DNA from 4 places in the Streptomyces sp. NPDC002324 genome. Region 2 is predicted to be linked to each of the others. Evidence: riboswitches for the same ligand, from Rfam matches in the RefSeq annotation. Region 2 holds a riboswitch; each other region holds the start of a gene.

What was found. A riboswitch is a leader RNA that binds a small molecule or an ion and turns the genes downstream of it on or off. The one in region 2 is predicted to bind cobalamin.
Region 1: it holds a riboswitch for cobalamin, as region 2 does, so the genes downstream of both, ACWCRJ_RS26805 (ABC transporter substrate-binding protein) here and ACWCRJ_RS17845 (ribonucleoside-diphosphate reductase subunit alpha) in region 2, are expected to answer to the same signal.
Region 3: it holds a riboswitch for cobalamin, as region 2 does, so the genes downstream of both, ACWCRJ_RS29520 (energy-coupling factor ABC transporter permease) here and ACWCRJ_RS17845 (ribonucleoside-diphosphate reductase subunit alpha) in region 2, are expected to answer to the same signal.
Region 4: it holds a riboswitch for cobalamin, as region 2 does, so the genes downstream of both, ACWCRJ_RS27900 (cobalamin biosynthesis protein) here and ACWCRJ_RS17845 (ribonucleoside-diphosphate reductase subunit alpha) in region 2, are expected to answer to the same signal.

What each region holds. Positions count from the first base shown of each region.
Region 1 covers NZ_JBSFCF010000022.1:150,442-153,639, reverse strand. Annotated here, with positions in the region: gene ACWCRJ_RS26815 (HoxN/HupN/NixA family nickel/cobalt transporter) at 1-317, shown strand, start outside; gene ACWCRJ_RS26810 (superoxide dismutase) at 609-1,250, shown strand; cobalamin riboswitch at 1,712-1,888, shown strand; gene ACWCRJ_RS26805 (ABC transporter substrate-binding protein) at 1,950-2,990, shown strand; gene ACWCRJ_RS26800 (FecCD family ABC transporter permease) at 2,987-3,198, shown strand, end outside.
Region 2 covers NZ_JBSFCF010000011.1:240,272-243,469, reverse strand. Annotated here, with positions in the region: gene ACWCRJ_RS17845 (ribonucleoside-diphosphate reductase subunit alpha) at 1-1,195, opposite strand, end outside; cobalamin riboswitch at 1,319-1,454, opposite strand; gene ACWCRJ_RS17840 (GNAT family N-acetyltransferase) at 1,518-2,024, opposite strand; gene ACWCRJ_RS17835 (nucleoside hydrolase) at 2,156-3,145, opposite strand.
Region 3 covers NZ_JBSFCF010000027.1:31,436-34,633, reverse strand. Annotated here, with positions in the region: gene ACWCRJ_RS29530 (substrate-binding domain-containing protein) at 1-448, opposite strand, end outside; gene ACWCRJ_RS29525 (DUF1775 domain-containing protein) at 616-1,347, opposite strand; cobalamin riboswitch at 1,567-1,750, shown strand; gene ACWCRJ_RS29520 (energy-coupling factor ABC transporter permease) at 1,781-2,494, shown strand; gene ACWCRJ_RS29515 (energy-coupling factor ABC transporter substrate-binding protein) at 2,491-3,084, shown strand; gene cbiQ (cobalt ECF transporter T component CbiQ) at 3,090-3,198, shown strand, end outside.
Region 4 covers NZ_JBSFCF010000024.1:62,727-65,924, reverse strand. Annotated here, with positions in the region: gene ACWCRJ_RS27905 (cobyric acid synthase) at 1-199, opposite strand, end outside; gene ACWCRJ_RS27900 (cobalamin biosynthesis protein) at 196-1,167, opposite strand; cobalamin riboswitch at 1,275-1,428, opposite strand; gene ACWCRJ_RS27895 (hypothetical protein) at 1,764-2,009, shown strand; gene ACWCRJ_RS27890 (hypothetical protein) at 2,123-2,344, opposite strand; gene ACWCRJ_RS27885 (anion permease) at 2,376-3,198, opposite strand, start outside.

The DNA of each region.
Region 1 (3,198 bases), on a different contig from region 2:
TCATGAACTTCGCCTACGGCTGGGCCTCTTCCAGGCCGGTCCGCAAGGTCTACTACAACCTCACCATCACCGGCCTGTCCGTCGCCGTCGCCCTCCTCATCGGCACGGTCGAACTGCTGGGCCTGCTCGCGCAGGAGGCGGGGCTGCACGGCCCGTTCTGGGACCGGGTCTCCGGCCTGGACCTCAACATCATCGGATATGTCGTCGTCGGGCTGTTCTTCGCGACCTGGGTGATCGCCCTGCTGGTGTGGAAGGTCGGCAGGATCGAGGAGAAGTGGACCTCAGGGCTGAGTCGCACACCCACCTCCGCGGAGTAGGAGCCTTCGGGGCTCGCGGCGGACGGCTTCCCACCGCTCCAGTCGGCGCAGCCCGCGCACCGGCCGTACACCAGCGGCGATCGGGTGGAGTCCGGCCGTAGCCCGGCATTCCGGCCGCTGGCCGCTCGTGTCATGCCCCGTCGGCAGTGAAAGCGACATGACAGCGAGACGTCCTCCGGGTCCGCCACGCAACTGTGGTCCTAGGACCTATGCCTGATCGGCAATCAGTCGTAAATGCTGTTAGCGTGCACCTGCACACAAGTGGCAATTACGTGTCGGAGGACGTTGGACATGGCGGTTTACACGCTCCCGGAGCTTCCCTACGACTACGCGGCACTCGAACCGGTCATCAACCCGCAGATCGTCGAGCTGCACCACGACAAGCACCACGCGGCGTACGTCAAGGGCGCGAACGACACCTTGGAGCAGCTGGCGGAGGCGCGGGACAAGGAGCAGTGGGGCTCGATCAACGGCCTGGAGAAGAACCTGGCCTTCCACCTCTCCGGGCACATCCTGCACTCCATCTACTGGCACAACATGACCGGCGACGGCGGTGGCGAGCCCCTGGCCGCGGACGGCGTGGGCGAGTTGGCCGACGCCATCACCGGGTCCTTCGGCTCGTTCGCGGGCTTCAAGGCCCAGCTGACCAAGGCGTCCGCGACCACCCAGGGCTCCGGCTGGGGCGTACTGGCGTACGAGCCGCTGAGCGGTCGCCTGATCGTGGAGCAGGTCTACGACCACCAGGGCAACGTCGGCCAGGGCTCCACCCCGATCCTCGTCTTCGACGCCTGGGAGCACGCCTTCTACCTGCAGTACAAGAACCAGAAGGTCGACTTCATCGACGCCATGTGGGCCGTCGTCAACTGGCAGGACGTGGCCAGGCGCTACGCCGCCGCCAAGGAGCGCGGCGACAGCCTGCTGCTCACCCCCTGAGCGCTGACGCCGTGACCGTGACGGCGTCCGCACCGACGTCCTGCTCGTGATCGTCTTCTCAACCTTCACCGGGCAGGCGGCAAGGCGAAGGGCCCTCGCAAGGACGTGACTTGCGAGGGCCTTTCTCCATCCGCTCAACGCGCCGTCCGGGGTCCGGCCCTGCTCTGCAGGCCCCGGGGCGGGCCGGCTTCGCGGACGTATCCGTGGGCGGCGAGTTCACGGCCGACCTGCGGATGCGAGCGGGCCCCCGACGCGCCGCAGCAACAGCAACCCTGTGCCGTGCGCTGCGGATCGCCTTACCGACGACGGCGTGCTGCACCGGAACGCGAGCACCTCCGTCCCGTGTCTCGTGTGCCGTGTGCCGTGTGCCGTGTGCCGTGTGCCGTGTGCCGTGTGCCGTGTGCCGTGTGCCGTGTCCCAAGTCCCGTGACCGATCGCACGACCCGACGACGCGGCGATCTTGATAGCCTCGGGGAGCCAGTCGAGCCACATCCGAGGCCAGGGAATCCGGTGCGAATCCGGAACTGACGCGCAGCGGTGAGGGGGACGGGTGGGGCACGCATGCCACTGGGAGACCGGGAAGGCGCCCCGTCCGGACGAACCCGAGTCCGAAGACCTGCTGGCACCTCCGCACCCGTGTGCGGAGGGACGTCCGTAGGCCAGGCTCCGCGAACGAGCCCCGACCACCGAGGTACGCCCGTGCTCCGCACCGCCCTCCGTCCCGCTGCCTTCCTCCTTGCTCCCGCGCTACTGCTCACCGCCTGCGGCGGTTCCACAGGCGGCACCGAGGACACCAAGCCGTCCGTCGGCGCGGACTACCCGCGCACCATCGACAACTGCGGCCGGAAGGTCACCCTGAAGTCGGCTCCGCAGAGGGCCGTCTCGCTCAATCAGGGCACCACGGAGATCCTGCTCTCCCTCGGCCTCGCCGACCGCGTGGCAGGCACCGCCACCTGGACCGACCCGGTCATGAAGGGCCTGGACAAGGCCAACGCGTCCGTGCCCCGGCTCGCCGACAACGCGCCCTCCTTCGAGAAGGTCCTGGACGCCGAACCCGACTTCGTCACCGCCTCGTTCGTCTCCACCCTCGGCAAGGGCGGCGTCGCCACCCGCGATCAGTTCGAGAAACTGGGCGTGCCCACGTACGTCTCGCCCTCCGACTGCTCGGCCGGCAAGGACAACGACAGCGGTGGCGACGGATCGCGCAGCAAGCCCCTCACCCTGGACGCCGTCTACGGCGAGATTCACGACCTGGCCCACGCGTTCGACGTCGACGCCCGCGGCGACAAGCTCGTCGCCGAGTCGAAGGAGCGGGTGCGCAAGGCGACCGAAGGGCTGGACGCCTCCGGCGTCTCGCTCATGTACTGGTTCGCCAACTCGCAGTCGCCCTACCTCGCCGGCTGCTGCGGTGCACCCGGCGCCATCACCCGGGCCGTCGGCGCGAAGAACGCCTTCGCCGACACCCATGACGAGTGGCCCCAGATCGGCTGGGAGACCGTTGCCGACCGTGACCCCGACGTCATCGTGATCGGCGACCTCACCCGCAGGCAGCAGACCGCCGAGACCGCCCAGGCCAAGATCCGCTTCCTGGAGACCAACCCCGCCACTCGTCACCTGACCGCCGTCAAGAAGAAGCGGTACGTCCTGCTCAGCGGGCAGGCGATGAACCCCTCCATCCGCACCGTCGAAGGGATCGAGAAGGTCGCCGCCGGCCTGCGCGACTTCGGGCTCGTCAAGTGAGCCCGCGCGCACTGCTGTTGACCGGCGGCGGCTGCGCCGCGCTGCTCGCGTCGGTCGCCGTCGCGGTGACGATCGGCCCCGCCGACATCTCGGCCGGTGACGTCTGGGCCTCCGTTGCCGCCCATCTCGGCCTCGGCGAAGGCACCTTGGCGCCGCTGCGGGACGGCATCGTGTGGAACCTGCGCATGCCCCGCACCCTGCTCGCCGC
Region 2 (3,198 bases):
TCGCCAGGCCGTTCGCCTCCGCCTTGCGGTAGGCCGCCTCGAACTCCTCGCCCCACAGGTCGACCAGCTCGGGCACGTCGGCCGGGGAGAACAGCGACCACTGCTCGTCGGCGTTCACCCGGCGCATGAACTCGTCCGGGATCCAGTGCGCCAGGTTCAGGTTGTGCGTACGGCGGGCGTCCTCACCGGTGTTGTCGCGCAGCTCCAGGAACTCCTCGATGTCGGAGTGCCAGGTCTCCAGGTAGACCGCGGCCGCGCCCTTGCGCCGGCCGCCCTGGTTCACGGCGGCGACCGAGGCGTCCAGCGTCTTCAGGAACGGCACGATGCCGTTGGAGTGCCCGTTGGTGCCCCGGATCAGCGAACCGCGCGAGCGGATGCGGGAGTAGGACAGACCGATGCCGCCGGCGTGCTTCGAGAGGCGGGCCACCTGGTGGTAGCGGTCGTAGATGGAGTCCAGCTCGTCCAGCGGGGAGTCGAGGAGATAGCAGGAGGACATCTGGGGGTGGCGGGTGCCGGAGTTGAACAGTGTGGGGGAGGAGGGGAGGTAGTCGAGGCGGCTCATGAGGCCGTAGAGCGCGGCGACCTCGTCCACGGCCCGCGTGGTGTCGTCCTCGGCCAGCCCGCTCGCCACCCGCAGCATGAAGTGCTGGGGCGTCTCGACGACCTTGCGGGTGAGGGGGTGCCGGAGCAGATAGCGGCTGTGCAGGGTGCGCAGGCCGAAGTAGCCGAAGCGGTCGTCGCCGGCCGGGTCGACCAGGGCGTCGAGGCGCTCGGCGTGTACGCGCGCGAACTCCGCGGTGCGGTCGGCGACGAGGCCCTCCCGGTGGCCCACGGCGATGGACTCGGCGAAGGTGGTGACGCCCTGCGAGGCGGCCTCGTCGCGGATGCCGATGGCCAGCAGCCGCGCGGCGAGCTTCGAGTAGGCGGGGTCCTCGGAGATCAGACCGGCGGCCGCCTCCGTGGCCAGCTCGCGCAGCTCCACGACCATCTCGGCGGAGGCGCCGCGTGAGGACCGGCCGCGCAGCGCGGCGGCGGCGACCCGGCCGGGGTCGGCGTCGGGGAGGTCGACGGTCAGCTCGGTCAGGGTCCGCAGCAACGCGGAACCCGGACTGTCGGTCTCCGTCGCCGGGTCGGCTGAAGCCAGGTCGGCTGAAACCGGGTTGGCTGAAACCGGGTCGGCTGGCGCGATGGTCACGTGGGGCTCTCCCTCGCTCGGCAAGCGGCCTGGCGGAGGGCAGGCGGCAGCTCACGAGCGCACGGGGGCGTCGCGTCCACCGGCCCATTCCACGAGGCCCGGACGTCAGGCACCCGGACCGGACGGCCGGGCGCGCTGTCGACAGGTGTTCGGACTGAACAGGCGTGCGCAAAAGAGCGTGAACGCACGCGAGTACACCGTTGCGGGACAGTTCCGGATTCGCACCGGATTCCCCTGTGGCGACAGCGAGCATGAGCATACATCTAGTGCCGGTGCGCGGTGTCACCCCCACATGTTGTGTCGCATTCGGCTGCGCAGGGTGTCAGAGCGTCAACTCATAGGTGATCAGCGAGATGTCCAGGACGTCGGGGAGGGGGTTCCAGTCGCGCTCCGGTGTGCGGGCGAACCCCAGACGTTCGTAGATGCGATGGGCCGCGTGCATGCTCCTCTGGGTCGACAGCACGACGCGTACACAGCCCTCCACTGCCCGGGCGCGCTCCACACAGGCCCGCACGAGCGCCTCACCGACACCCCGCCCGCGTGCTTCCGGGGAGACCGCGAGCATGCGTATCTCGGCCTCTCCCGCACCGGCGATGTCGGCCATGGGGCCGCCCGCCGGGACGAAGGTCACACCGCCGAGCACCCGGCCGTCCGCCACGGCCATCAGCACCTCGGCCTCGGCGGCCCGCTTCGCCACGTCCCGCAGCTCACCGAGGTACTGGTCGCTCTCCCCGAAGTCCAGCAGTCCGTCGCCGAGGTAGGCCTGTGCGGTGACCTCGCCCAGGGCGGCGTACTCATCCGGGGCCGCGTCCCTGATCGTGATGTCCATGCGTCGCAGTGTGCACGAGGGGCGGCCTAGCGGGTCCGCGGTTGTCCACAGGAGCAGGCGTTAGTCGGATGATCCGGTCCGGTCGGCCGAAGGTTGCTCCGAACCGGCCGGTCCACCGGTGATCGGGCCGGTCAGGCCACCGCCGGCCACCGCGGTAGCGTCGCCACGAAGTCCCTGCTGAAGTCGCGGGTGCCCGGCCCCAGGGCCACGCGGCCGGTGGCGCGGAGGCGGGCGGTCAGGGCGGGGGACTCGGAGTAGTAGACGCGCCGGGCGGTGGCCGGCACGAACACGGTCTGGCCCCGGGTGAGTTCGCTCGCGCATTCGACGACGACGGCGCCCTCGGCGGCCGCCACGAACGCCTCGTCCCCGCACACCCCCACGGCCAGCGGATCGTGCAACGGACAGGTGCCGTCTCCGCCGTGGCGGGTGTAGGCGTCCATGTACGTGCGCATCAGCCGGGCGGCGAGGGCCGTGCCCGGGCCCGCCGCCTCCAGCGCGGCGAGGTCGGCGGGGCGGAACAGCCAGCGGTGCGAGGCGTCCAGGTCGACCATGGTGAACGGGATGCCGGAGGAGAGCACGATCTCGGCCGCGTCGGGGTCGGCCCAGATGTTGAACTCGGCGACCGGGGTGATGTTTCCCGGCACCTGGGCGGCGCCCCCCATGAACACGAATCTGGCGACGCGGTGGGCGAAGTGAGGGTCTTCGAGCAGTGCGACGGCGATGTTCGTGAGGGGGCCGGTGGCGCACACCGTCAGCTCGCCCTCGTACTGGCGGGAGAGGCGGAGCAGGGCCTGTGCGGACGACTCCGTCGGGTGCGGGGCCGTGGAGTCGGGCAGTGTCTCGTTGCCGAGGCCCGCCGGGCCGTGGAAGGCGGATGCCTCTCGGTAGGGGAGGGGGGAGAGGGGGCGGCCCGTGCCTCGGTGCACGGGGATGTCGCCGTCGATGCGGAGGGCTCGGGAGAGGGCTCGGGCGTTGGCGTAGGTCGCTTCGGCGGGGAGGTTGCCGCCTACCGAGGTGTAGGCCTTGAGGTCCCACAGGCCTGTGCCGAGGAGGTACTGCAGGGCTACGGCGTCGTCGATACCGGGGTCGCTGTCCAGGACGATCGGTGCGCGAACGGTCACGTCGTCAGCGTAGCCGGGTGGTGTGCGCCCCCGCCGCCCCTGCCCGTCCCTTC
Region 3 (3,198 bases), on a different contig from region 2:
ACTCGGCGAGCAGCCGCATCGCGGGCAGCAGCTGCCAGGACGGCGTCTCGCTCGTCATGAAGACGCCCTCGGTGCGCTCCCCGCCCTCGTACAGGGCCGTGTAGACGTAGGGCACCCGGTGCGCGATCCGTGGGGCCACGGCCTGCCGGACGGAGGAGATGTGCCAGCCGGTGACGCCCTGCACCGCGCCCGAGGCGACCAGGGCCTCGACGTCCTCGGCGACCCGCCGCGGCTCGGCCCCGCCGTCGACCTCGACCAGCCGCAGCTCCCTGCCCAGCACTCCCCCGGCCCTGTTGACCTCCTCGGCGGCCAGCCGCGCACACGCCCCGCAGGTGGGGCCGAAGATCCCGGCGGGGCCGCGCATCGGGTAGACGAGCGCGACGTCGAAGGCCGAGTCGTCGGCCGTGTACCACCCGGGGGTGTGGAGGCGCAGCGGTCGCCGATTCATGGGCTCATGATGGCGTGATCGCCGGCGACGTCCCAGGTGGTGCCCACGGATCGAGACCGATTCGCAGGCCGGGCCGAGGGCCGGTGACGCCGGTCGCCGGGGGCGGGTCACCGGGCCGTCGCGTCCCCTCGCTCGAACAGCAGCGGCCGCCGTCCCGGGCCGGAACGTCAGGCGGTGCCGCCCTTGCGGGACCTGAGCCACCACACGCCGCCGCCGAGGGCGAGGACGACGGCCGCGCCGATGGCGAGGGGTACGGCCGGGGAGCCGCCGTCGTCGTCGGTGCTGTCCGCCGCCTGCGCCGACGGGGCGGAGGTCTTCGCACTGGGTTCGGGTGAGGGGGCGGCCGTCGTGGGCTCCTCGGACGGGGTGGGGCTGACGGCCTCGGCGCCCGGGGCGGCGGCCTTCAGTACCAGACGGGGGGCCGGGTGACCGTGGCCGTGGCCGTCTCCTTCGGCCTCCTCCTCCAGTTCGATCCAGCGGTCGACCTTGCCGTCGCTGTAGGACTGCAGGGTCTTGAAGGCCAGTGACTTCGCGTCGGGCAACTGCCGTACGGTGACGACGTACTCGACGTCCTCCCCCACGACGAGCTTGGCGCCGGAGACGGTGTAGCCCCGGGCGGTCGGGGTGAACTTCCAGCCGTCCGGGCCCTTTTTGTAGGTGAGGTCGGCGGGGGCGATGCCCTTCGGGAGGATCACCTCCAGCTTGGTGATGCCGGCGGCGGCGGACTCCGACTCCGCGGAGAAGGTCAGGTCGACGTTCTGGTCGAGGGCGCGGGCGCCCTCCGCCTCGACCTCCGCGTGGGCCGCGGCCGGCCCCGCGGTGGCGACGGCGACCGCGAACGCGGCCGCGGTGAGGACGCCGAGACGGCGCGAACTGCGTACGAAGGACGGGCGGTGCACTGCGGACTCCCTGGGCCGACGGCATGAAGGACGCATTCAAGCGCAGGCCGGGACCCGTGGCCAAGGGCGGTCACCTGTACGAACGGTTCCCGCCATCCGAGGTCGGCGCGAGGTCACTCGTGTGCGGCATGGGGAGGGTGGGGCGCGCGCCGGGGTGTGAGCTGTTCCACGGCGCCCGCGCGCCCCTCGTCGCCGCTTGTCAGCGCCCTTATGTGGGCACTACTGTCACCACGCCTTGGTGAACGGGAAATCCGGTGTGATGCCGGTGCGGCCCTCGCCACTGTGATCGGGAAGTCCGGCTCCAGTCCTCACGGACAGCCACTGGGTTGATATGACCCGGGAAGGCGGAGCACGGGCGGTGGGACCCGTGAGCCAGGAGACCGGCCAAGGCGCGTCAACCATCCACGAGGTGCTGGAGAGGGTCTGCTGAGCCATGCACATAGCCGAGGGTTTCCTTCCTCCGGCGCACGCGATCGCCTGGGGCGTCGCGTCCGCGCCATTCGTCGTCCACGGAGTCCGGGCACTCACCCGTGAGGTGAAGGAGCACCCCGAGAGCACGCTGCTGCTCGGCGCCTCCGGGGCCTTCACCTTCGTCCTGTCGGCGCTGAAGCTGCCGTCGGTCACCGGCAGTTGCTCCCACCCCACCGGCACCGGCCTGGGCGCCATCCTGTTCCGGCCCCCGATCATGGCGGTCCTGGGCACCATCACCCTGCTCTTCCAGGCGCTGCTGCTCGCGCACGGCGGCCTGACCACGCTCGGCGCCAACGTCTTCTCGATGGCGATCGCCGGCCCCTGGGCGGGCTACGGCGTCTACCGGCTGCTGCGACGGTTCGACGTGCCGCTGATGGTCACCGTGTTCTTCGGCGCGTTCGTCGCCGACCTGGTCACCTACTGCGTCACCAGCGTGCAGCTGGCGCTCGCGTTCCCCGACACCAGCAGCGGCTTCCTGGGCGCGCTCGGCAAGTTCGGCTCCATCTTCGCCGTCACCCAGATCCCGCTCGCGGTCAGCGAGGGCCTCCTCACCGTGCTGGTGATGCGGCTGCTGGTGCAGTCGAGCAAGGGCGAACTGACCCGCCTCGGCGTGCTTCTGGCCGGCCGGCGCGACAGCGCCGCCACCAAGGCCGGGACGGAGGCGGTGGCCCGATGAACCGCAACGCAAAGATCAACACCATGCTGCTGCTCCTCGTGGCCGCGCTCGCCGTCCTGCCGCTGGCCCTCGGCCTCGGTGACCACAAGAAGGAGCCCTTCACGGGCGCGGACGCCGAGGCGGAGACCGCGATCACGGAGATCGAGCCGGACTACGAGCCGTGGTTCTCCCCTCTCTACGAACCGCCGTCCGGTGAGATCGAGTCGGCCCTCTTCGCCCTTCAGGCCGCGCTCGGCGCCGGAGTCCTCGCCTACTACTTCGGCATCCACCGGGGCAGGCGCCAGGGCGAGGCGCGGGCCCGGGCGCAGCTGGACGGGGCCGCAGGCACCGGCACGGTCCCGACGACACCGGTGAGCGCGACGGCCACGGCGGCCTCCACGGCTTCCGCGGGCACGCCGGCGGCGACGGGTGCAGCGGCGTCACCGCCCGCATCGGCTTCCACGGGCACGTCGGCCTCCACAGCCGCATCGGCTTCGACGGCCACGTCGGCCGCCCCGCCCGCATCGGCTTCCACGGCCGCGACGACCGCGACCGGCGAGGAACGCTCGTCCGGCGGCCCCGCCGGGGACTCCCCCGCCGGGCGGGTCTGACCCTCGTGCTGCCGATCGACGCGGCGGCGCACAGCAGTCGCTGGCGCCGCCGCCATCCCGTGGACAAGGCCGTGCTCGGGCTAGGCCTCACCCTGCTCGCGATCTCACTGCCCC
Region 4 (3,198 bases), on a different contig from region 2:
GGCAGGCCTGGGCCTGCATGGCCTGGGCCCGTCCGATCTCGGCGCCCTCCTTCGTCACGAAGGAGTTGAGCGACATGTTCTGCGCCTTGAAGGGCGCGACCTTCACCCCCTGCCGCACGAGCCACCGGCAGATCCCGGCGGTCACCACGCTCTTCCCGGCATCGGAGGTGGTTCCGGCGACCAGCAACCCGCCACTCATCCCTGACTCCTCGACCGCCGTGCCGGCCGCCCCGCGACCCGCCCCCGCACCATCGCCGCACCCGCGCTGACACCGAGGGCGAGCCAACTCACCCTGCGGGACAGCCGGACGGCCCGTTCGATGTCCCCGACGCCGACGGCCCGTCCCTCCCCATTGAGCACGGGCCGGTGCTCGACCCGCCCCCCGTACGACAACGTGCCCCCCAACCGCACTCCGAGCGCCCCCGCGAACGACGCCTCCACGGGCCCCGCGTTGGGACTCGGATGCCTGCCCGCGTCCGCCCGCCAGGCCCGCACCGCCCCCCGGGGATCCCCGCCGGCGGCGGTGGCCAGCAGGGCGGTCAGCCGGGCCCCCGGCCACCCCGCCACGTCGTCCAGCCGCGCGGAGGCCCACCCGTAGCGCCGGTACCGCCGCGACCGATGCCCGACCATGGCGTCCAAGGTGTTGACGGCCCGGAACCCCACGAGTCCGGGCACTCCGCCGACGGCCCCCCACACGAGCGCCCCCACCACCGCGTCGGACGTGTTCTCGGCGACGGACTCCACGACCGCCCGCGCGATCCCGTCCGGGTCGAGCGCCTGCGGATCCCGTCCGCACAGATGGGGCAACCGGCCCCGCGCGCCCTCGACATCGCCCGCGTCGAGGAACCGCGCGATCGTTCGCGCCTCCCGTCCGAGCGAGGTCCCCCCGACGACGGCCCAGGTGGCGGCGGCGGTCAGTCCGACGGACGCGATCCGTGACGGCCGTACGGCGGCCGAGGCGGCGGCCCCCAGAGCGACGGCGCCGCCGGCGCACACCGCGGTGTGCAGCGCGCCCCATCCCCGGTGGTCCCGCCACAGCACCCGCTCCGCCGCACCGGCGGCCCGCCCGAACGCGGCGACCGGATGCCCCCGGCGCGGATCGCCGAACAGCAGATCGCCGAGGAGCCCGACGGCGGCACCGTACGCGAAGACGCGATCGGCACGCACCGGTTCAGCCGATCACGGGGTCGGGCAGGGTCCGGACGCTGGGCCCCGAAGGGAAGCCGCACAGGGCGCACATGGCGATAGGTCCTCACTCAGGGTGTCCACGCCCTGGTTCGACGAGACCGACGGCGAGAGTTCCTGGCTCCCGGGGAGACGCTTCGAGATGCTTCCCCGGTGACAGTGGCGGGACCGCGCCGGACTCGCACCGGCTTCCTCTTCAACCGTCGTACATGGCCCCGGCAGTCCACCACGCCCCCGGAAGACCCGTCAACTTGCTGTTGACCTGCGGCGCAACGGTGTGCTCAGCCCCACATCGCCGAAATCCCGTCAGACGCCCGAATCGGCTCTTTCCGCGCTCCCGCCGGACGGCCCGGCCGGGCACACCCCGAGGAACGGCGGTACGACGTCCGAGCCGCATCCGGAACTCTGTGTACATCTTCCGCCACACGGCGTGGTGTGCTTTTCTGGCTGGACTTGTTGGACCCGGAACGGGCGCCTCGCGACGGGTCGCCCGGGGGACGGGAGGTGCGCACGTGGAAGATCGGCCGAGCGGGACGGTCTCGTCGGGCACGAGGTACGGGAGCGCGCGCGGAACGTGGGTGGCGGAGGCCGCGCCCTGGGCACTCTTCTGTTCGGTCATGGGGGTGCTGGCCGTCGGCGCGGGCGCGCTGGCGGCGCTCCTCGTCCCGGCGGGTGAGGTGCGCGGTCCGGTCTGGACGCTGGTGACGGTTCTCGTCGCCGCCGGCGCGGGCCTGTGGTCGGGTCTCACCCCGGGCACGGGGCGGCTCCGGGGCCTGAACCGTGCTCCGGTCGTGCCCCCGCCCCGCGGGCCGGAGCGTCGCTGACGCCGGCCCGGGACGCGGGCGACCCCCGAGGGCGCGGTACGCCGTCGGGGGTCGCCGGTCGAGCTGTCGAGAGACCGGGGAGGTCCGGTCTCAGGTCATGATCATGTCCGGTCTCAGGTCATGATCAGGGAGATTCCGTACGCCACTGCCCCCGCGCACAGCGCGAAGCACACGTACGCTCCCGTGGTCGCCGCCGCCACCGAGTCGCCCCGGGTCGACGCCTCCTCCCGCTTGGAGAGGCCGACGATGCCGAGGGTGAACAGGCCGACGAGGGCCACGGTGACCACGAGGCTGACTCCGAAGACGGAGCCGAGAGCTGCCCAGTCGATGTGCATGGTGGTGATCTTCCTCAGGGAGTCGTGGGGCTCAGACGGCGTGCGTCGGCGCGGACGTGCTCGCCGGTGCCGTGGTCTCGGCGGCGGGGGCCGGGATGGTCGCCGTGAGGTCCTCGGCCACGGTGCCGACCGGCGGCGGGGTCACGGCGGCGATCGCCGTCGTCACCACCCCGGGCGGCTCCTCGGTGTCGTTCACGTTGGTGTGGTCGACCACCTCGCGGCGGGAGACCAGCCAGATCGCGGCGCTGGAGGCGACGAGGAAGACCGCGACGACGGCCGTGCCCCAGGTGCCGAAGGACGTCACCCACTCGGCCAGCGCGGCGACCAGCGCGGCGGCCGGCAGGGTCAGGCCCCAGGCGACGAACATCCGGGTCGCGGTGGACCAGCGGACCACCCCGCCCTTGCGGCCGAGGCCCGCGCCCATCACCGCACCGGAGACCGAGTGCGTGGTGGAGAGCGAGAAGCCGAGGTGCGAGGAGGCCAGGATGACCGTGGCCGCGCTGGTCTGGGCGGCGAAGCCCTGCTGCGGCTGGAGGTCGGTCAGGCCCTTGCCCATCGTGCGGATGATGCGCCAGCCGCCCAGGTAGGTGCCGAGCGCGATGGCCGTACCGGCGGAGACGATGACCCACACCGGCGGGTCCGAGTCGGGCGCCAGGGTGCCGCCGGCCACCAGGGCCAGCGTGATGATGCCCATCGTCTTCTGGGCGTCGTTCGTGCCGTGGGCCAGCGAGACCAGGCCGGCGGAGGCGATCTGGCCGGCGCGGTAACCCTTGCCGGAGGCCTTCTCGTTGGTGTGCGCGCCGAGCTTGTACGTCAGCCGGGTGGCGAGCATCGCCGCGAGACCGGCGACCAGC